Regions from separate parts of the Streptomyces sp. TAA204 genome, predicted to be linked through region 2. Evidence: predicted binding sites of a transcription regulator. Region 2 holds the regulator's gene; the other holds the start of a gene.

Region 1 (11,097 bases), on a different contig from region 2:
ATTGTGCAGATGCACACTCTGCCTGCCCTGCCGCCACCGGCTCCGCGCGCCGCCGAACTCGCCGTGGAGTGCCTCAAGGGCGTCGACAGCCTGCTCGCCGACTGGCTGGAGACCGTACGCCCGCTGCGCGCCGAGTACGCGGACTCCGTACCGGACGAGGACTTCCGCGAGACCGCCCTCCAGGCGTTCGAGCTGCTGCTGCGCACCGTTGCCGAACTGCCCGTGCCCGCGGAACTCGCGGGGGTCTCCGAGCGGATCGGGGAGCGGCGTGCCCGCCAGGGAGTCCCCCTCGACTCGCTCCTGGCAGCCGCCCGGCTGGACTTCCGTGTGGTCTGGGCCGCGCTCGTGGCCAGGGCGGACGACGAGGACAAGGTGCTGCTCGTCGCCTCCGCCTACCACGTGTGGGAGGCCGTCGAGGCGCACGTCACCGGCATCATGACCGCCTACCAGCGCACGGTGCTGGAGATGGGCAGGCAGCGCGAGGACGAGCGTCGCCTGTGGTTCGACAGGCTCCTGGAGACCGGGGGCCACAACCCGACCGTGGTGCGCGACGTGGGTCTGGCCCTGGGGTTCCGGACCACCGCCCCCTTCCTGTGCGCTGCGGCGCTTCCCGGTCCGGGCAGCGGTCTGCACAGTGCGGCGGGCGAGCTGCGCGCGGCCGGGGCCACGCTGCAGGGGCAGACCGTCTCCTCAGCGTCGCTGCTGGTGGTGCAGTTGGAGGGGCGTGTCGGCGAGGAAGGCGTCCTCGAACGTCTGGAGGGGGTGCCGTGCGGGGTCTCACCCGTCGCGGACGGTCTCGCCGAGGTGCCACGCGCGGTCGAACTGGCCACCGCCACCGTTCGGGCGCTCCCGGAGGCGGCGGCCGGCCCGCTGCGACTGGCAGACGCCTGGCTGGACGTGCTGGTGCACCGCGCGGACTACTTCGCCGGACATCTGGCGCAGGACGTCCTCGGCGGACTCACCTCGAACGGGGCGCCCGCCGCCGAGGTCGAGCGGCTGCTGCACACCGTACGGGTGCACCTGGCCGGCAGTGGTTCCATCGCGGAGACCGCGGAGACGCTCTACTGCCACCGCAACACCGTCCAGCAGCGCTTCACACGCTTCCTGCAGCTGACGGGCCGCGACATACGACGGCCCGAGGACGCCGCCCTCGTCGCGCTCGCGCTGCGCGCGGGGGAGTACGGGAGCACGGCGAGGGGAGACCGTGCGCGGTGACGGCGTGCGGTGACGGCCGGGAACACCGTGTCCTGGAGCCGGAGCCGGAGCCGGAGCCAGAGCCAGAGCCAGAGCCAGAGCCAGGACCAGGACCAGGACCAGGGGCGCAGGCGGCGGTCGGCCTGGCTGCGCCCTGCTGAGGGGCGGGGCCCGGCCCCGGTCAGTCCTCGTCCTCCTCCTCGTCGTCGAGCCGCGCCAGCCATGTGGCGAGCCGCTCGACAGGCACCTCGAAGTCCGGGTTGAGGTCCACGAAGGTGCGGAGCTGCTCGGCCAGCCACTCGAAGGTGACCTCTTCCTCGCCGCGCCGGCTGCTCAGCTCTTCGATGCCGCGGTCGGTGAAGTACAAGGAGGGCTCCCGGGGACGGTGGATGTTGCGGTCCCACGATATGCGGGCGCACCTCCCCCCTCCTCGCCGGCCGGAGGCAGCCGGAAGCGCGGGGGTGAGGGGCGGCCGGTCTCCCGGGCGGGCACAAGGAAGAGGGGAGAGACGCGCCCCCGGACGGGAGGCGGGCGCGTCTCTCCCCTCAGACCCCGTGGTTCCCTGACCGGCTCGCTGCGGGAGGGGCCGCGCAGCAGGGGACGCCCGCGCGGGCCGCGGAGCATCCCGCCGCGAGGCGGGGGAGAGTCACGGGAGTGGTGGGTCAGGCCGCGTTCTTGCCGCCCTTTTCGCCGCTCACACCGTTGTCGACGCCGTTGACGCCCTCGCCGGTCTCCGGCACCTCGATGTGGACCTTGATGTCGGGGTTGATGTTGTTGATCGTGTTGCCGACGCCGGTCTGGCAGAACGTCGGGTGGTGACCGTCGTTCTCCTGCTCGAGGCCGGCCGCGAGGCTCTGGTCCTCGGCCTCCTGCTCCGCGATCTGCGCGGTGTTGCCGCAGAAGTTCACCTGCGGGGCGCCCGACTCGCCGCCGTAGGCGGCGGCGGAGGTCGCGGAGGCACCGAGCATCGCGGCGGCCATGAGGGCGAGGGCGGAGACCCTGACGGATGAGCGCATCTTCTCTCCAATCTCGATTCTCCCCTTGGCAGGGGAATTAATCGGACTATTCCTCCGCGCTGGCTCCCGATACTGCGGGGGCGCCGACTCGACCCTCACGCACTCCGATCTCAGCCCGTCGGACTAATCACATGAATAAGCCGACAGGGGACGTGGAACGCCATTCCTCCGGCCCCGGGGGCCGACCGGCTCCGCCCCGGCCGGAGAGGGAACGGGAACGACGAGGGCCCCTCCGCCCCCCGCTGATCGCGGGTGGCGACGGGGCCCCGGCCCGAAGCCGCGGAGCGTCGGGGGTCCGAGGCTCCGCGGCTTTCACAGCGTCACAGGTCGAAGACCTCCTGGATCAGATTCTGCTGCTCCTCCTGGTGCCGCTTGCCGGAACCGACAGCGGGCGACGAGGACGACGGACGGGAGACCCGGCGCAGCCGGTCCGCGTTGGGGACCGGGTCGGAGCCGATGATCAGGTCCAGGTGGTCGACCAGATTGAGCGCGATGAACGGCCACGCCCCCTGGTTGGCCGGCTCCTCCTGGGCCCACAGGAACTTCGACGCACCGCTGTACTTCGCCATCTCCGCCTGGATCTCCTTGCCGGGCAGCGGGTAGAGCCGCTCCAGCCGGATGATCGCGGTGTCGCTCAGCCCCCGCTTCTGCCGCTCGGCGTCCAGGTCGTAGTAGACCTTGCCCGAGCAGAAGACGACCTTGCGGACGTCGGCCGGGTCCACCGAGTCGTCACCGATGACCGCACGGAACCCGCCCTCGGTGAACTCCGACGACTTCGAGGCCGCGGCCTTCAGCCGGAGCATCGACTTCGGGGTGAAGACGACCAGCGGCTTGTGGTGCGGGTTGTGGACCTGCCAGCGCAGCAGGTGGAAGTAGTTCGACGGGAGGGTCGGCATGGCGACCGTCATGCTGTTCTGCGCGCACAGCTGGAGGAACCGCTCGATGCGGGCCGAGGAGTGGTCCGGGCCCTGGCCCTCGTAGCCGTGCGGCAGCAGCAGTGTGACGCCCGAGGTCTGGTTCCACTTCTGCTCCGCCGAGGTGATGAACTCGTCCACCACCGTCTGCGCGCCGTTGACGAAGTCGCCGAACTGCGCCTCCCACATCACCAGCGCCTCGGGACGGGCCAGCGAGTAGCCGTACTCGAAGCCCATCGCCGCGTACTCGCTCAGGAGCGAGTCGTAGACGTTGTAGCGGGCCTGCTCGTCGGAGAGGTAGAGCAGCGGCGTGTAGTCGTTGCCGGAGTTCTGGTCCAGCAGCACCGCGTGGCGCTGGCCGAAGGTGCCGCGCCGGGAGTCCTGCCCGGCGAGGCGGACCGGAGTGCCCTCCATCAGCAGCGAGCCGATGGCCAGGGTCTCGCCCATGCCCCAGTCGATGGTGTCGTCCTCGATCATCGCCGCGCGCCGCTGGAGCTGCGGAAGCAGCCGCGGGTGGACGGTGACGTGGTCGGGGATGTTCACCTGCGACTCGGCGATGCGCTTGACGACCTCCTGGGTCACGCCGGTCTCGACGTGCACCGGGAACTCCGCCTCGGGCTGCGGGACTTCGGCCGGTGCGGGTGCGTTGGCCGCGTCCCGCACCTCCGTGAAGACCTTCTCCAGCTGCCCCTGGAAGTCCTGGAGCGCCTGCTCGGCCTCCTCCAGCGTGATGTCGCCGCGGCCGATCAGCGACTCGGTGTACAGCTTGCGCACCGAGCGCTTCTTGTCGACCAGGTTGTACATCAGCGGCTGGGTGAACTGCGGGTTGTCGGTCTCGTTGTGCCCGCGGCGGCGGTAGCAGATGAGGTCGATGACCACGTCCTTGTTGAACGCCTGGCGGTACTCGAAGGCCAGCCGCGCCACGCGGACCACGGCCTCCGGGTCGTCACCGTTCACATGGAAGATCGGGGCCTCGATCATCCGGGCCACGTCGGTGGAGTACATCGACGAGCGCGCCGACTCGGGCGCCGCGGTGAAGCCGACCTGGTTGTTGACGATGATGTGCACCGTGCCGCCGGTGCGGTAGCCGCGAAGCTGCGACATGTTGAGCGTCTCGGCCACCACGCCCTGCCCGGCGAAGGCGGCGTCACCGTGGAGCTGGACGGGCAGGACGGTGAAGTCCGTACCGCCCTTGCCGATGATGTCCTGCTTGGCCCGGGCGACGCCCTCGACGATCGGGTCGACCGCTTCGAGGTGGGAGGGGTTGGCCGTGAGCGAGACCTTGATCTGCTCGCCGTCCAGACCGGTGAAGGTGCCCTCGGCGCCCAGGTGGTACTTCACGTCGCCGGAGCCGTGCATCGACTTCGGGTCGAGGTTGCCCTCGAACTCGCGGAAGATCTGCGCGTAGGACTTGCCGACGATGTTCGCCAGCACGTTCAGCCGGCCGCGGTGCGCCATGCCGATCACGCACTCGTCCAGCCGCGACTCGGCCGCGGCGTCGAGCACGGCGTCCAGCATGGGGATGACGGACTCGCCGCCCTCCAGCGAGAACCGCTTCTGGCCCACGTACTTGGTCTGCAGGAACGTCTCGAACGCCTCCGCGGCGTTCAGCCGGCGCAGGATGCGCAGCTGCTCGTCACGCTCCGGCTTGGAGTGCGAACGCTCGACCCGGTCCTGGATCCACTTGCGCTCCTTGGGGTCCTGGATGTGCATGTACTCGATGCCGGTCGTGCGGCAGTACGAGTCACGCAGGACGCCGAGGATGTCGCGCAGCTGCATCATCGACTTGTTGGCGAAGCCGCCGACCGCGAACTCCCGCTCCAGGTCCCACAGAGTGAGCCCGTGCTGGGTGATGTCCAGGTCGGGGTGCTTGCGCTGCTTGTACTCCAGCGGGTCGGTGTCGGCCATGATGTGGCCGCGCACCCGGTAGGAGTGGATCAGGTCGAAGACGCGGGCGGCCTTGGTGACGTCGTCGTCGTGGGAGGCGTCGATGTCCTGGTTCCAGCGCACCGGCTCGTACGGGATGCGCAGCGCCTTGAAGATCTCGTCGTAGAAGCCGTCGTCGCCGAGCAGCAGCCGGCTGACGATGCGCAGGAACTCGCCGGAGGCCGCGCCCTGGATCACCCTGTGGTCGTACGTGCTGGTCAGCGTCATCACCTTGGAGACGCCGAGCCGGTTGAGGGTGTCCTGCGAGGTGCCCTGGAACTCCGCCGGGTACTCCATCGCGCCCACGCCCAGGATCAGGCCCTGGCCGGGCATCAGCCGCGGCACGGAGTGCACGGTGCCGATGCCGCCGGGGTTGGTGAGCGAGCAGGTGACGCCGGAGAAGTCCTCCATCGTCAGCTTGTTGTTGCGGGCACGGCGGACGATGTCCTCGTATGCCTGCCAGAACTCGAAGAAGGTGAGCGTCTCCGCCTTCTTGATGGCGGCGACGACGAGCTGGCGGTCGCCGTTGGGCTTCACCAGGTCGATGGCCAGACCGAGGTTGACGTGGTCGGGCTTGACCAGCGTCGGCTTGCCGTCCTTCTCCGTGAAGGAGTGGTTCATCGACGGCATCGCCTTCAGCGCCTGCACCATGGCGTAGCCGATGAGGTGCGTGAAGGACACCTTGCCGCCACGGGCGCGCTTGAGGTGGTTGTTGATGACGATGCGGTTGTCGAAGAGCAGCTTGACCGGGACGGCACGCACCGAAGTCGCCGTCGGCAGCTCCAGCGAGGCGTTCATGTTCTTGGCGACGGCCGCGGACGGGCCGCGCATCGCCACGTACTCCGGGCCCTGGGGCTGCTCCGCCGCGGACTCCTCGCCACCGCCCTTCGCGGGCGCGGCCTTGGCCGGCGCCTGCTTGGCCGCGGGCTTCGCGGCGGGCTCGGCGGGAGCGGCGGACTTCCCCGCAGCCTTGGCCGGCGACTTGGCCGGTGCCTGCCCGGCGGGCCCGGCCGGGGCGGCCGCCCCGGCGGTGGTGCCCGTCGCGGCGGCGTTCCCGGCGGAGCCCTGGCCGGACCCCGTCTCGGGCTGAGCGGGGGCCGGAGCGGCCTGCGCGGGACCGGCCGCCACGCCCGCAGTGCCTGCTGCGGCACTGGGAGAGGCGGCTGAGTCCGCCGTCGGAGCGCTCACGGCACCCACGGCCTCGGAGCCCGGCTTGTAATCGGCGAAGAAGTCCCACCAGGCTCGGTCTACCGAGTTCGGGTCCTGGAGGTACTGCTGGTAGATCTCGTCGACGAGCCACTCGTTTGGCCCGAACACGGCGGCGGGATCACTTCCCTGACCGTCCTGCTGGGTCGAGACGCTCGAGCTGTTGGGGGACTGTGACGACACGGCGGCAACCGCCCTCTTCCGCGTTCCTTAGATGGTGGACAGCGGAAACAAAGGCTACGCCCCTATCGGCCCACCTTGCAGTCCGGCCGGGCTTGTCGTCGTGCAAGTCACATCGAGAGACCGGTTTCGTCGCAAGATCTGGCGGGAAACAACCAGAGTTTGCCCGTGCACAGACCCGTGACGGTTCCGGCGCCCGCCGACGCGCTCTTGTCCGCTGCCATCCCCGCCGCGGGCCGCGTCCCCTTCGAGCGTAGGTCAGGCCACCGGCTTCTCCAGGCCCGGAAGAGTGACCTGGATGCGGCAGCCCCGTGGGGACTCGGCCACCCTGATCCAGCCGCCGTGCAGATCGACCGCCCAGCGGGCGATCGCCAGTCCCAGGCCCGTGCCGCCGTCGCCGCCTCCGCCGCCCGCGCTGCGCTGCGAGGGCGCGTCGGCGCTCTTCGTGCGGTTGAAGCGCTCGAAGGCGAGGGCGCGCTCGGACTCGGGGATGCCGGGCCCCTCGTCGAGCACCTCCACCTCCAGGCTCTCCTCGCCCGTGCCGGGGCGGGCCCGCACCGTGACGCGTCCGTGCGGCGGGCTGTGCTTGACCGCGTTGTCGATGAGGTTGGCGACGACCTGGTGCAGACGTTCGGCGTCGGCGTAGGCCGTCAGTTCGGGCGGGGAGACGTCGAGATGCAGATGGACGTCCGTACGGGAGTGGCCCTGGCCCTTGCTCATGTTCGCCTCTTTGAGGACGCCCGCAAGGTACGGCCACACTTCGAAGCGGCGGGCGTGCAGCGGCACGACTCCGTTGTCGAGACGGGAGAGGTCGAGCAGGTGCGCCACCAGCCTGCCCAGCCGGTCGGTCTGCTGGAGCGCGGTGCGCATCGTCTCGGGGTCGGCGTCCGAGACGCCGTCCACCACGTTCTCCAGAACCGCGCGCAGTGCCGCGATCGGGGTGCGCAGCTCGTGCGAGACGTTCGCGACCAGCTCCTTGCGGTGCCGGTCGACGGCCTCCAGGTCGGCGGCCATGCGGTTGAAGGTCTCCGCCAGCTCGCCGAACTCGTCCCGTCTGTCACCGCGTACGCGCCGCGAGTAGTCGCCGTGGGCCATGGCTCTGGCCGCGTCCGTCATCTCGTCCAGCGGCGCGGTGAGCGACTGGGCCACGAACTGGGTGATCAGCAGCGAGGCGATGATCGAGATGATGGTGATCACCCGCAGCTCCGTCGCGGAGTTGACCGCGAAGAGCGCGAGCAGGGTCGTGATCACGACGGAGACGATGACGAGCGCGCCCAGGGCGGCCTTGACCGAACGGTAGGGATCGAGCGGACGCAGCCCCTCCCACAGCCGGTCGATCCAGCTCACCCAGACCGGTTCCCAGCGGCGGCGCAGAAACCGGTTCAGGCGGAGCAGGCCCCGCAGCACGCGCCCCAGGAACGCCCGTGTGGCGCGTGGTGCCGCGCGCACGGCACGGACCGTACGAGGGGTGTGCGGGGCAGCCGCGGAGGGCGTGTCGGGCACCTCTGTCACGTCTGTCCGCCGCCGTCAGAAGTCGTCGCCGGCCGCCGATGGCCCGCCGGCCGCTGCGGACGCGGAGGCGGACGCCGGCCCGTCGGAGGAGCCCGCGGCGTTCGAGGAGCCGGGCGTCTCCAGGGCGTAGCCCACGCCGTGCACCGTACGGATGCGCTCGGCGCCGATCTTGCGGCGCAGCGCCTTGATGTGACTGTCGACGGTCCGCGTCCCGGAGGCGTCGGCCCAGTCCCACACCTCGGCGAGCAACTGTTCGCGGGAGAGAACTGCCCGCGGCGAGTGCGCGAGGCAGACGAGCAGGTCGAACTCGGTGGGGGTGAGATGCACGTCCTCACCGGTGACCCGGACGCGGCGCTGCGCGTGGTCGATCTCCAGCTCGCCGAGGCGGAGTATCCCGCTGCGCGGCGTGTGCGCGGCGAGTGTCGCGCGCTCCACGCGGCGCAGCAGTACGTGCACCCGTGCGGCGACCTCGCGCATGGAGAACGGCTTGGTCATGTAGTCGTCCGCGCCGACACCGAGTCCGACCAGCATGTCGGTCTCGTCGTCGCGGGCAGTCAGCATCAGGACGGGGACCGGCCGCTGCGTCTGGACCCTGCGGCAGACCTCCAGTCCGTCGAAACCCGGCAGCATCACGTCGAGCACGATCAGATCCGGCTGCCAGGCCTCGGCCGTGTCGACGGCGGCGGGCCCGTCGCCCGCCGTCTGCACCTGGAAACCCTCGGCGCGCAGCCGCATCGCGATCGCGTCCACGATCGTGGGATCGTCCTCCACGACCAGGATTCGGCGCTGAGCGCCCGGGGTGGTCGCCGCGGCGGCGTTGCTGCCCTGTGCTGGTGTGATGTTCTTCTGGTCCATTGACCCCGCCCCTGCTTGGCCCCGTGGCCTGTTTGTGTGCGTGCTTGCAGCAGGGTAAGGGCCCGTTGTCGGCTGCGGCTATGCCGGTTTGGTTGCGAAGTGGACCACGTCGGGGACGCCTCGGGCGACGGGGATCTCTTCTGTCCGAACCCGGTCGAATCCGGCATGCCGCAATGCGTCCTCGAATGTCGGGGAGGCTTGGGCGGACCAGACCGCGAGTACGCCGCCGGGTTTCAGCCGGCCGGCGCAGGCGGCGAGTCCGGAGGGGGAGTAGAGGGAGCTGTTGTCGTCGGTGACCGTCCAGGCGGGGCCGTTGTCGATGTCCAGGCACAGGGCGTCGAAGGCCGGGCCGTCGCCGTCCCGCACGTACGCCACGAGGTCCGTGTGCACGACCGCGGTACGGGTGTCGCGCAGCGCCTGTGCCGACCAGGGGGAGAGAGGCCCGCCCTCGCGGTGCCAGCCGATGACCGCGTCCTCGCGCTCGGCCACGGTGATGCGGCCCCATTCCGGCTCGGCGGCGGCCGCGGCGAGGGAGAAGCCGACGCCGAGTCCGCCGATGAGGAGGCGGGGGGCGTCGAGGTGGGGCCGTGTGCGGCGCAGCTCGTCCAGTGCCGCGCGTACCAGCAGCCGTTCGGAGCGGCCGTCGGAGGTGTCCATGAGGAAGGTGCCGTTGGCGATGATCTGCAGCAGCTCCCCGTGCCGCCGCAGCACCACTTCGCCGTGCGGTCCTTCTTGGCGGTCGAGGACGACGGGCGGTGTTGCCGGGCCGGCGTTCCGGGCGTCGGCGGGTGAGGGGCTGGTCTCCTGCGGCATGCGGCCATCCTGCCGTGCCGCCGCCCGTGCCGGGGGCGGCCCGCTCGGCCCGTGGACGGCCGGTGCGGACGATCGCTCCTGGCGAACAGCGCGAAGCGGGGGGAACAACCACGGGCGGGCGCGCATTGAGTGGTCATAGCTCAACTTGCCTGCTTAGGGAGAGATCATGGCACCGAAGTCCACACAGCTCACCCTGCCCGTACTGCCCCTCGACGACGACGTCGTGCTGCCGGGAATGGTGGTGCCGATGGACCTGTCCGACAGCGAGGTGCGGGCGGCGGTGGAAGCCGCCCAGGCAGCGGCCCCGGAAGGGGACAAGCCCCTCGTGCTGCTGGTGCCGCGCGTCGGGGGCACATACGCGGACATCGGCGTGGTCGGCCGTGTCGAGCAGGTCGGACGGCTGGCCGACGGCGACCCCGGTGCGCTGATCCGCGGCCGTCAGCGGGTCCGGGTCGGCTCCGGTACGACCGGACCGGGCGCGGCCCTGTGGATCGAGGGCACCGGGCTCGACGAGCACGGCGCCGGCACCGGCACCGCCGCCCCCGCCGAGGCGGAGGAGCTGATGACCGAGTACAAGGCGCTGGCGGCGGCCTGGCTCCGCAAGCGGGGCGCGTGGCAGGTCGTGGACCGCCTCCAGCAGATCGACGACGTCGGCCAGCTCGCCGACAACGCCGGCTACTCCCCCTTCCTCTCGACCGACCAGAAGCTCACCCTGCTGCGGACGTCCGACCCGCTGGAGCGGCTGCGCTTCGCCGTCGCGTCACTGCGCGAGCACCTGGCCGAGCAGGACGTGGCCGAGTCGATCGCGAAGGACGTCCAGGAGGGCGTCGACAAGCAGCAGCGCGAGTTCCTGCTCCGCCGCCAGCTCGAGGCCGTGCGCAAGGAGCTGGCCGAGCTGAACGGAGACCCCGAGGACGAGGGCGAGGACTACCGTGCCCGCGTCGAGGCGGCCGGTCTGCCCGAGCACGTGCACAAGGCCGCCCTGAAGGAGGTCGAGAAGCTGGAGCGCTCCTCGGACCAGTCGCCCGAGGGAAGCTGGATCCGCACCTGGCTCGACACCGTCCTGGAGCTGCCCTGGAACGAGCGGACCGAGGACGCCTACGACATCGGCGGCGCCCAGACCGTCCTGGACGAGGACCACGCGGGTCTGCAGGACGTCAAGGAACGCATCACCGAGTACCTGGCGGTGCGCAAGCGGCGCGAGGAGCGGGGTCTCGGCGTCGTGGGCGGGCGGCGCGGAGGCGCGGTGCTCGCGCTGACGGGTCCGCCCGGGGTCGGGAAGACCTCGCTCGGGCAGTCCGTCGCACGCGCCATGGGACGTGAGTTCGTCCGCGTGGCGCTCGGCGGCGTCCGCGACGAGGCCGAGATCCGCGGGCACCGGCGTACGTACGTCGGCGCGCTGCCCGGACGGATCGTACGGGCGGTGAAGGAGGCGGGTTCCATGAACCCCGTCGTGCTGCTGGACGAGGTCGACAAGCTCG
Region 2 (11,097 bases):
CGTCGATCTGCAGCTCGGCGATGCGGCCGAGCTCGTCGGTGCTGAGGGCCGAGAAGACGACCACGTCGTCCAGCCTGTTGAGGAACTCGGGGCGGAAGGAGGCACGCACCGTGGCGAGCACCTTCTCCCGCTTCTCCTCCTGCTTCTCCAGCGGGTCCATCAGATGCTGGCTGCCCAGATTGGAGGTGAGGACCAGGATGGTGTTGCGGAAGTCGACCGTGCGTCCCTGCCCGTCCGTGAGTCGTCCGTCGTCGAGGACCTGGAGCAGCACGTCGAAGACGTCGTGGTGCGCCTTCTCCACCTCGTCCAGCAGCACGACGCTGTACGGGCGGCGACGTACCGCCTCGGTGAGCTGGCCGCCCTCCTCGTAGCCGACATAGCCGGGAGGCGCGCCGACCAGCCGGGCCACCGAGTGCTTCTCGCCGTACTCGCTCATGTCGATGCGGACCATGGCCCGCTCGTCGTCGAAGAGGAAGTCCGCGAGCGCCTTGGCCAGTTCGGTCTTGCCGACACCGGTCGGTCCGAGGAAGAGGAAGGAGCCGGTGGGGCGGTCCGGGTCGGCGACACCGGCGCGCGTACGGCGCACGGCGTCCGACACGGAGCGCACCGCCTCGCTCTGGCCGATCAGACGCGTGCCCAGCTCCTCCTCCATGCGCAGCAGCTTCTTCGTCTCGCCCTCCAGCAGCCGGCCTGCGGGGATGCCGGTCCAGGAGGCGACGACGTCGGCGATGTCGTCCTGGCCGACCTCCTCCTTGACCATGGTCTCGCGGACCTCCTGCTGCTGGGAGGCCGCTTCCTCCTCGGCGGCGGACGCCTCCGCCAGCTCCCGTTCCACGCCCGGGATCTCACCGTAGAGAAGCTGCGACGCCGCTTCGAAGTCGCCTTCGCGCTGGGCCCGCTCGGCCTGCCCTCGCAGCTCGTCGAGCCGTTCCTTCAGCTCACCGACGCGGTTGAGGCTCTGCTTCTCCTTCTCCCAGCGGGCGTTCAGTCCGCGCAGCTCCTCCTCGCGGTCGGCCAGTTCGCGGCGCAGCCGCTCCAGGCGCTCGACGGAGCCGGGGTCGGTCTCGTTGGTGAGCGCCATCTCCTCCATCTTCAGCCGGTCGACGGCACGCTGGAGTTCGTCGATCTCGACGGGCGAGGAATCGATCTCCATGCGCAGCCGGGACGCGGCCTCGTCGACGAGGTCGATGGCCTTGTCGGGCAGGAAGCGCGAGGTGATGTACCGGTCGGACAGCGCGGCGGCGGCCACCAGGGCGCTGTCGGCGATCTGGACCTTGTGGTGCGCCTCGTAGCGGCCCTTGAGCCCGCGCAGGATCGCGATCGAGTTCTCCACGCTGGGCTCGGACACCAGCACCTGCTGGAAGCGGCGCTCCAGCGCGGCGTCCTTCTCGATCCGCTCGCGGTACTCGTCGAGGGTCGTGGCACCGACCATGCGCAGCTCACCGCGGGCCAGCATGGGCTTGAGCATGTTGCCCGCGTCCATGGCGGAGTCCCCGCCGGCTCCCGCGCCGACTACGGTGTGCAGCTCGTCGATGAAGGTGATGATCTGGCCGTCGCTCTCCTTGATCTCCGACAGCACGGTCTTCAGCCGCTCCTCGAACTCGCCGCGGTACTTCGCGCCCGCGACCATCGCACCCAGGTCGAGGGAGACGAGCCGCTTGTTGCGCAGCGACTCGGGCACGTCGCCCTTGACGACGCGCTGCGCGAGTCCCTCGACGACGGCGGTCTTGCCGACGCCCGGCTCTCCGATGAGCACCGGGTTGTTCTTCGTACGGCGCGAGAGCACCTGCACGACGCGGCGGATCTCCTGGTCGCGCCCGATCACCGGGTCGAGCTTGCCCTCGCGGGCGGCGGCGGTCAGGTCCGTGCCGAACTTCTCCAGCGCCTTGTACGTCCCCTCGGGGTCGGGGTTGGTCACCCGGCGGCTGCCGCGCGCGGCCTGGAACGCCTCGAGAAGCTTCTTCTCCGTGGCGCCCTGCTCCTGGAGCAGGTCCGCCATGGCTCCGCCCTTGGCGGCGATGCCGATCAGCAGATGCTCGGTGGAGACGTAGGCGTCGCCCAGCTCCTTCGCCCGCTGTCCCGCGTCGGCGATGACGGCCAGCAGCGGACGGTCGGGCTGCGGCTTGCCGACCGTCGATCCCTGGACGCTGGGCAGGGCGGCGAGCTGGCGCTCGGCACCCGAGCGGAGGGCGGCCTGATCGGCGTCGGCGGCCGCGATCAGATCCGATACGTTCTCGTTCTCCTCGCCCTGGAGCAGGGCGAGGAGAAGGTGGGCCGGGGTGATGTCGGGGTGCCCGTCCGTGACGGCCCGGTCGTTGGCCCCGCTGATCGCCTCGCGGCTCTTGTTCGTCAGCTCGGCGTCCACTGGCGTGCGTGCCTCCTCGTCTCTGCGGTGCGTACGTGCGTACGCCTCTGCGTGTGTGCGCGTATGCGTGTATGCGTGTGTGCGCGTATGCGGGGCCGCTTACCGGCCGGCCTGCCTCTTCCCCGCTCTGGCTGCCACTCACAGCCTCTATCAAGTTGAGTCTACTTCACTCAACTATCGGACGGCTAGATTCGTTCCCATGACGAGCACGCCCTCTTCCCCGTCCTCCGGATTCCCGCCGGCCCTCACGGCCTTCTGGCAGGAACCCCACTACGCCACCCTCACGACCCTGCGCCCGGACGGGACCCCGCACGTGGTGCCCGTGAGCGCCACCTTCGAACCCGGCACCGGCACCGGCACCGCCCGCGTCGTCGCCCGCCGGACCAGCAAGAAGGTGCGCAACGTCCTCGCCGCCGGAGACGAGGGCATGCGCGTCGCCCTCTGCCAGGTCGACCGCGGACGGTGGTCGACGCTGGAGGGACGCGCCCGTGTCCGTACGGAAGCGGACGCCGTCTCCGACGCCGAGGACCGCTACGAGAAGCGCTACGGCCGCCGCCCCCGCCCCAACCCGGAGCGGGTCCTGATCGAGATCACCGTGGACAGGACGCTGGGCCGCACCCCGTGACGGCCCCCCGCACACCCTCGCACCGCCGCCGCCTGCACCGGCCGGACTCCCCCGGCCGGCCCCCGTCAACGGCTCCCGGTGGCGCCGATCTTCTTGAAGACCGGTTCGGCCGCCTTCGGGTACGGCCGCCCCAGCAACTCCTCGTCCGACCCGACCGACGTCACGGCCACCAGCGTCCCCGCCCCCCGCGCCCTGTCGAAGCCGCGCAGCCAGGGACCGCCGCTCACGCCCTGGGTGAGCCGGCAGGGCTTGAGCGCCAGCGCACCGACGTTGGCAGCCGCGATCTCGCCTTTCCGGTACCGGTGGGCGTCACCCGCGCAGTAGTTGAGCGTCTCACCGTCGTAGGGCGAGGTGACCGGATAGCCGAGAGTGGCCGCGGTGCCGCCGGAAGCCCGGCCGGTCCGCAGTGTGTTCGCCCCGTGGGTCTCCTGGATCGTGCGCCCGTTGCGTTTCTCCATCCGCAGGAACGCCCAGTCGTGCGGAAGGATCGACTCCAGGTCCTTCTTGACGTTCCATCCCGGCGCCACCTTCCACGACTCGGCCTTCCACCCCTTGGCAAGTACGGCCTTCGGGCCGCCCCCGCCCTTGTAGCCGGGCTGGAAGTAGATCGCCTCGGGCCGGGCCGGACGCTCCGGGCTGGCGATGCAGTGGGCCGCCGTGGCGACGACGCTCCCGTTGGGGGAGTCGACGATGGCGGCCGAGCACGACTCGGCCTGGTTGTCCGGCAGCTTGGCGACCAGCTTGCCGACGGTGGGGACGGTTCCCTGCGGCCACCGGGCACCCTCGGAGACCGGTGGGTACTCGGCGGGGGCTCCGGCCCCCATGACGGCCAGAGCGGTGCTGCAGGTCACGAAGGCGGCGACGGCCGCGCGTGTCGACGTCATCCCCCTACGCTGGGTCCGGCCACGCGTCAGGGCCAACTGCACACACCTGATCGGGTTAACCCGGCCCGTTCCCGCCTCCCGACTCCGTTCGGGTGCCGGGCACCCGCATGGCCGATGGGCGGCCGACGGGGCTGTGCCTCATGTGACTGCGATGCGGCAGGTGCTGTTTCAGAAACGGGAGCAGTTGGCGGTACGTACCGCATAGGCCGTGTGACTGCAGAAATGCAGAACGAGCCAGAGTTCGAAGCAGGGAGATCCGGCCTCAAGCAAGCTGCATCAGCCGGTCGGCGCGTCGAAAGACCCCTCCGCGCTTCATGCACGAAGGGGCCTGAGAACGATCAGGACGCGGGGCCGGCTCAGTCGCGGCGCTTCTTCGGACGCCAGACGACCAGGGCGCCCGACTGGTGCACGTCCTCGTAGGGGACGAGGTCACGCCGGTAGGAGGCGTGGACCTGCGCCTCGCGCTGCTGCATGGCCGCTGCGGCGCCCTCCAGCGCCTGCTGGAGCTCGACCACGCGGGACTTCAGCGCGGACACCTGGTTCTCCAGCTCGATGATGCGCTTGATGCCCGCGAGGTTGATCCCCTCGTCCTGGCTCAGCTCCTGCACCTGCCGCAGGAGTTCGATGTCCCGCGCCGAGTACCGGCGCCCGCGCCCGGCCGTACGGTCGGGGGAGACCAGGCCGAGACGGTCGTACTGCCGCAGGGTCTGCGGATGCAGACCCGAGAGCTGAGCGGCGACCGAGATGACGTATACCGGTGACTCGTCGGTCAGCTGATAAGGATTGCGTCGCCCGTCTCGGCCGTTCACCTCAGTCTCCCTTCGCGACCTTGAACAGCTCGGCCCGTGGGTCCTCCGCCTCCGTCGCCTCGCGGTAGGACTCCAGGATCGTCTTCGCCTTCTCGCTCAGGTCCTTGGGGACCGAGATCTCGATGGTCACCAGCAGGTCGCCCCGCGTCCCGTCCTTGCGGACGGCGCCCTTGCCGCGTGCGCGCATCGTACGGCCGCTCGGTGTCCCCGGCGGCAGTTTGAGCGTGACAGGCGGAGATCCGAGCGTGGGCACCTTGATCTCGCCGCCGAGCGCCGCCTCCGGGTAGGTGACGGGCACGGTCACCGTGAGGTTGTCCCCCCGCCGTCCGAAGAGCGGATGACGGTCGACGTGGACGACGACGTACAGGTCACCGCCCGGACCGCCGCGCTCGCCCGGAGCCCCCTTGCCGCGCAGCCTGATGCGCTGCCCGTCGCTGACGCCCGCGGGGATGCGGACCTGCATGGTGCGCGAACTCGTCGCCCTGCCCGAGCCCCTGCACGTCTCGCACGGGTCCTGGGCGATGAGCCCACGGCCCTTGCAGTCCACGCAGGGGTCGGTCAGCGAGAAGCCGCCACCGCCGCCGCGGGAGACCTGGCCGGTCCCCACGCAGGTCGGGCAGACCCGCGGGGAGCCATTCTTGTCACCCGTACCGGCACACGCCTTGCACGCCGCCGAGGAGGACATCCGCAGCGGGACCGTGGCCCCGTCGACGGCCTCGGTGAAGCTGAGCGTCACCTCGGACTCGATGTCCTGGCCGCGCCGCGGCTGTGTACGCGTACCGGCGCCGCCCCGGTTGAACAGGCCGCCGAAGACGTCGCCGAGCCCGCCCCCGAAGCCGCCCGCACCACCGGGTGCTCCGGCACCGCTGCCGGGCTGGTTGCCCCCGAAGAGGTCGTTGAGGTCGAAGTTGAAGCCGCCCGCACCGCCCGGACCACCGGGGCCGCCGGTGCGGATGCCTCCGTTGCCGAAGAGGGTGCGCGCCTCGTCGTACTCCTTGCGGCGCTTGCTGTCGCCGAGCACGTCGTATGCCTCGGACGCGTTCTTGAAGCGCTCCTCGGCCTTGGCGTCGCCCCTGTTGGCGTCGGGGTGGTTCTCCCGCGCGAGCTTGCGGTAGGCCTTCTTGATCTCGGCCTCGGTGGCGTCCTTGGGGACGCCGAGGACCTTGTAGTAGTCCTTCTCGATGTAGTCCTTGGTACTCATCGGCGACGTCCCTCCTTCCGCTCGGTGCCCTGACCGGTGACCGGCCCGGGGGCCGGACCGGTCACCGCTTCGTCGACATCGTGCCTGCCGTGGTCACCCCTGCTCGGGGCCACCGCTGTCCTCTTCGTCGGCGGACTCCTCACCTGTGGTGCCCTGGGCGCCGGGCTGCGGCTCGGCGACACCGACCCTGGCGGGACGGATCGTGCGCTCGCCGATTCGGTACCCGGGCTGAAGGATCTGCACGCACGTCGTCTCCGTGACGTCCGGCGAGTACGAGTGCATCAGCGCCTCGTGCACCGTCGGGTCGAAGGGCTCGCCCTCCTTGCCGAACTGCATCAGACCCATCTTGGCCGCGACCATCTCCAGCGATTCGGCCACCGACTTGAAACCGCCGACCAGCTCGCCGTGGTCCCTCGCCCGGCCGATGTCGTCGAGCACGGGCAGCAGCTCCGTCAGGAGGTTCGCGACGGCGACCTCCTTGACGGACGCCCGGTCACGTTCCACACGGCGGCGGTAGTTCTGGAACTCCGCCTGGAGCCGCTGCAGATCCTGTGTGCGCTCGTGGAGCGCGGTGCGGGTCTGGTCCAGCTGCGCGGTCAGCGCCGCTTCCTGCGGACCCTGTCCCTGCACCTGCCCCTGCACCGGTTCCTGCGGCCGGCCTTCCTGTTCGCTCTCGGTCACGTCCCCGGCCAGGTCCGCCGGGCCGCCCTCCGCCTCCTCGGCGGGAGAGGGCCCGGCGGCCTGCGCCGCAGCGTCATCGGGCTGTACGGCGTCGGCGGGGACGTCGGGCTTCTGCTCGAAGCCCGGGGTCTCCTCCGTCACGCTGCACCACCCTTGGGCTTCTGCTCGTCGTCCACGATCTCGGCGTCGACGACATCCTCGTCACCCTCGGCCTTGGCGCCGGCGGCGCCACCTTCCGCACCGCCCTGAGCGCCACCCTCGGCGTCACCCTGGGCTCCCGGCGCGTCGGCGTACATGGCCTGGCCGAGCTTCTGGCTGGTCGCCGCGACCTTCTCGCTGGCCTCGCGGATCGCGGCGGTGTCCTCGCCCTTCAGCTTCTCCTTGAGGTCCTCGGTGGCGGCCTCCACCTCGGTCTTGATCTCGTCCGGGACCTTCTCCTCGTTGTCCTTGAGGAACTTCTCGGTCGTGTAGACGAGCTGCTCGGCCTGGTTGCGGGTCTCGGCGGACTCGCGGCGCTTGGCGTCCTCGTCGGCGTACTGCTCGGCGTCGCGCATCATGCGCTCGATGTCGTCCTTCGGCAGCGCCGAGCCGCCGGTGACGGTCATCCGCTGCTCCTTGCCCGTGCCGAGGTCCTTCGCCGAGACGTGCATGATGCCGTTCGCGTCGATGTCGAAGGTGACCTCGATCTGCGGCACGTTGCGCGGGGCGGGCGGCAGACCCGTCAGCTCGAACATGCCGAGCTTCTTGTTGTACGCCGCGATCTCACGCTCGCCCTGGAAGACCTGGATCTGCACCGACGGCTGGTTGTCCTCGGCCGTGGTGAAGGTCTCGGAGCGCTTCGTCGGGATCGTCGTGTTGCGCTCGATGAGTTTGGTCATGATGCCGCCCTTGGTCTCGATGCCGAGGGACAGCGGGGTGACGTCCAGCAGGAGGACGTCCTTGACCTCACCCTTGAGCACACCGGCCTGGAGGCTGGCGCCGATCGCGACGACCTCGTCCGGGTTGACGCCCTTGTTGGCCTCCTTGCCGGCGGTCAGGTCGCGCACGAGCTCGGCGACGGCGGGCATACGGGTCGAGCCGCCGACCAGAACCACGTGGTCGATCTCGGACAGCTGGATGCCCGCGTCCTTGATGACGTTGTGGAACGGCGTCTTGCAGCGCTCCAGCAGGTCCTGGGTGAGCTGCTGGAACTGGGCGCGCGTGAGCTTCTCGTCCAGGTGCAGCGGGCCCTCGGCGGACGCCGTGATGTAGGGCAGGTTGATGGTGGTCTCGCTCGAGCTGGACAGCTCGATCTTGGCCTTCTCCGCCGCCTCACGGAGGCGCTGCAGAGCCATCTTGTCCTTGCCCAGGTCCACGCCGTGGCCGGAGTGGAACTGCTTGACCAGGTGGTCGACGACGCGCTGGTCCCAGTCGTCACCGCCGAGGTGGTTGTCACCGTTGGTGGCCTTCACCTCCACGACGCCGTCGCCGATCTCCAGCAGCGAGACGTCGAAGGTGCCGCCGCCGAGGTCGAAGACCAGGATCGTCTGGTCCTCCTTCTCCATCCCGTAGGCGAGGGCGGCGGCGGTGGGCTCGTTGACGATGCGCAGCACGTTCAGACCGGCGATCTCACCGGCCTCCTTGGTGGCCTGACGCTCGGCGTCGTTGAAGTACGCCGGGACGGTCACCACCGCGTCCTCGACCTTCTCACCGAGGTAGGACTCCGCGTCGCGCTTGAGCTTCTGCAGGATGAAGGCGCTCATCTGCTGCGGGTTGAAGTCCTTGCCGTCCAGGTTGATCTTCCAGTCGGTGCCCATGTGGCGCTTGACCGACCGGACCGTCCTGTCGACGTTGGTGACAGCCTGTCGCTTGGCCACCTCGCCGACGAGCACCTCGCCGTTCTTCGCGAAGGCCACAACGGACGGCGTGGTCCTGGCGCCCTCGGCGTTGGTGATGACGGTGGACTCACCGCCTTCGAGGACACTGACGACGGAGTTCGTCGTGCCCAGGTCGATGCCGACCGCACGTGCCATTTCGGTTTCCTCCAGCTGATGTCTTGAGTGAAGCTGGCTCAAGAGTGCCTGGCCGAATCCTGAACGTCAACTGAGCTGAGCGTGGTGGACTCAAGTCTTATGCCGTCTTTATGCGCACCCCTCTCCGACCAGGCACGAAGCAGCGCCGCATCGGGCACAGTTGACGCACGGACACATCCGCCCGGACCCGGCGGCCCCCGCGACGCAGATCACCGCGCGCCCGGGTGTCAGCACCCCCCGGATAGTGGGTAGTCTCGTACGGATCAGTTAAGTTACCGCTTAGTAAGCCAGAGCGAGCGGGGCACCCGCGCTCGCCCGCAGGTCCGAGGAGCCTCCATGCAACTCGCCGCGATCGTCGTTTCGCTGGTGCTGGCCGCGGTCGGCATCGCGCTGTTCGCGCGCGCCATCGCGCAGATCTACCGCTTCGTACGGCTGGGCCAGCCCGTGCCCGAGGGCACCCGCACCGACGACCCGCAACAGCGCACGCTCACCGTCGCCCGCGAGTTCTTCGGGCACACACGGATGAACCGCTGGGGGATCGTCGGCTTCGCGCACTGGTTCGTGGCGATCGGGTTCTTCGCGCTCGTCCTCACCCTGGTGCACGCCTTCGGCCAGCTCTTCTCGGCGGACTGGACGCTCCCCCTCATCGGCACATGGGCGCCCTACGAGATCTTCACCGAGTTCCTCGGCCTGATGACGGCGCTGGGCATCGCCACGCTCATCGTGATCCGGCTGCTGAACCTGCCCTCCCGCGCGGGGCGCAAGTCCCGCTTCACCGGCTCCAAGGCGGGCCAGGCCTACTTCGTCGAGTACGTCATCCTGACCATCGGCATCGCCATCCTGGTGCTGCGCGGCCTGGAGGGCGCCCTGCACCACGTCGAGGGCTACGAGGCCGCGTACTTCGTCTCGTACCCCCTGGTCGCCGCCTTCGACGGGCTGAGCGCCGGCACGCTGCAGAATCTGGTGTACCTGGTGGCGCTGATCAAGATCGGCACCTCGTTCGTGTGGATGATCGTCGTCGCGCTCAACACCAACATGGGCGTGGCCTGGCACCGCTTCCTCGCCTTCCCCAACATCTGGTTCAAGCGCGAGGCCCGCGGCGGCACCGCGCTCGGCGAACTGCAGCCGATGACCTCCGCCGGCAAGGCGATCGACTTCGAGACCGTCTTCGACGACGAGGACGGCGAGGAGACGCAGTTCGGCGCCTCCCAGGTCGAGCACTTCTCCTGGAAGGGCCTGCTGGACTTCTCCACCTGCACCGAGTGCGGACGCTGCCAGTCCCAGTGCCCCGCCTGGAACACCGGGAAGCCGCTCTCCCCCAAGCTGCTGGTCATGTCGCTGCGCGACCACGCGCACGCCAAGGCCCCCTACCTGCTCGCCGGCGGCGGCAAGACGATGGAGGGCGAGGAGAAGGCGAGCGAGGAACAGCTCAAGGACGTACCGCGCGCCGCGCTCGAGGAGGCCGAGCGGCCGCTGATCGGTACGGCCGAGGAGAACGGCGTCATCGACCCGGACGTGCTGTGGTCGTGCACCACGTGCGGCGCGTGCGTCGAGCAGTGCCCCGTCGACATCGAGCACATCGACCACATCGTCGACATGCGCCGCTACCAGGTGATGATCGAGAGCGCGTTCCCGAGCGAGGCCGGGACGATGCTGAAGAACCTGGAGAAGAAGGGCAACCCCTGGGGCCTGGCCAAGAAGCAGCGGCTGGAGTGGACGAAGGAGCTCGCTCAGGCCACGGGCTTCGAGGTGCCCGTCGTCGGCAAGACCGTCGACGACCTCACCGAGGTCGACTACCTCTACTGGGTCGGCTGCGCGGGCGCGCTGGAGGACCGCGCGAAGAAGACCACCAAGGCCTTCGCCGAGCTGCTGCACATCGCCGGCGTCAACTTCGCGATCATGGGCGGGGACGAGAAGTGCACCGGTGACTCCCCCCGCCGCCTCGGCAACGAGTTCCTCTTCCAGCAGCTCGGCGAGGAGAACGTCGCCACGCTGAACGCCGCGTTCGGACAGGACGAGGAAGAAGGGGTGACGGTCGAGAAGTCGAAGAAGAAGATCGTCGCGACCTGCCCGCACTGCTTCAACACCCTCGCCAACGAGTACCCCCAGCTGGGCGGCGACTACGAGGTCATCCACCACACCCAGCTGCTCCAGCACCTGATCGACGAGGGCAAGCTGGTCCCGGTCACCCCCGTCGAGGGCCTGATCACCTACCACGACCCCTGCTACCTGGGCCGCCACAACCAGGTCTACACGCCGCCGCGCGAGATCATCGGCAAGGTCCCCGGGCTCCGCAACGAGGAGATGCACCGCCACAAGGAACGCGGCTTCTGCTGCGGCGCCGGCGGTGCCCGCATGTGGATGGAGGAGCGGATCGGCAAGCGCATCAACAACGAGCGCGTGGACGAGGCGCTGGCCCTGGACCCGGACATCGTCTCGACGGCCTGCCCCTTCTGCCTCGTCATGCTGACGGACTCGGTCAACGGCAAGAAGAACGACCAGAAGGCCAGGGAGGAGCTG

The links. The regulator HspR, encoded in region 2, represses chaperone genes until heat shock. The targets are predictions, from matches to a motif close to TTGAGNNNNNNNNNCTCAA.
Region 1: lon (endopeptidase La) is a predicted target of HspR. The motif match lies at 9,742-9,760, and genes of this name have one in related genera.

The regions. Positions count from the first base shown of each region.
Region 1 covers NZ_AUKW01000004.1:40,656-51,752, reverse strand. The annotation lists gene H343_RS29675 (helix-turn-helix domain-containing protein) at 10-1,215, shown strand; gene H343_RS0108535 (DUF6104 family protein) at 1,376-1,561, opposite strand; gene H343_RS0108530 (hypothetical protein) at 1,857-2,210, opposite strand; gene H343_RS0108525 (multifunctional oxoglutarate decarboxylase/oxoglutarate dehydrogenase thiamine pyrophosphate-binding subunit/dihydrolipoyllysine-residue succinyltransferase subunit) at 2,531-6,439, opposite strand; gene H343_RS0108520 (sensor histidine kinase) at 6,695-7,810, opposite strand; gene H343_RS29670 (response regulator transcription factor) at 7,964-8,803, opposite strand; gene H343_RS0108510 (spermidine synthase) at 8,882-9,616, opposite strand; gene lon (endopeptidase La) at 9,783-11,097, shown strand, end outside.
Region 2 covers NZ_KE384282.1:178,725-189,821, forward strand. The annotation lists gene clpB (ATP-dependent chaperone ClpB) at 1-2,365, opposite strand, end outside; gene H343_RS0127145 (TIGR03618 family F420-dependent PPOX class oxidoreductase) at 2,565-2,990, shown strand; gene H343_RS0127150 (hypothetical protein) at 3,056-3,874, opposite strand; gene H343_RS0127155 (heat shock protein transcriptional repressor HspR) at 4,231-4,683, opposite strand; gene dnaJ (molecular chaperone DnaJ) at 4,685-5,884, opposite strand; gene grpE (nucleotide exchange factor GrpE) at 5,978-6,706, opposite strand; gene dnaK (molecular chaperone DnaK) at 6,703-8,577, opposite strand; gene H343_RS33155 (heterodisulfide reductase-related iron-sulfur binding cluster) at 8,914-11,097, shown strand, end outside.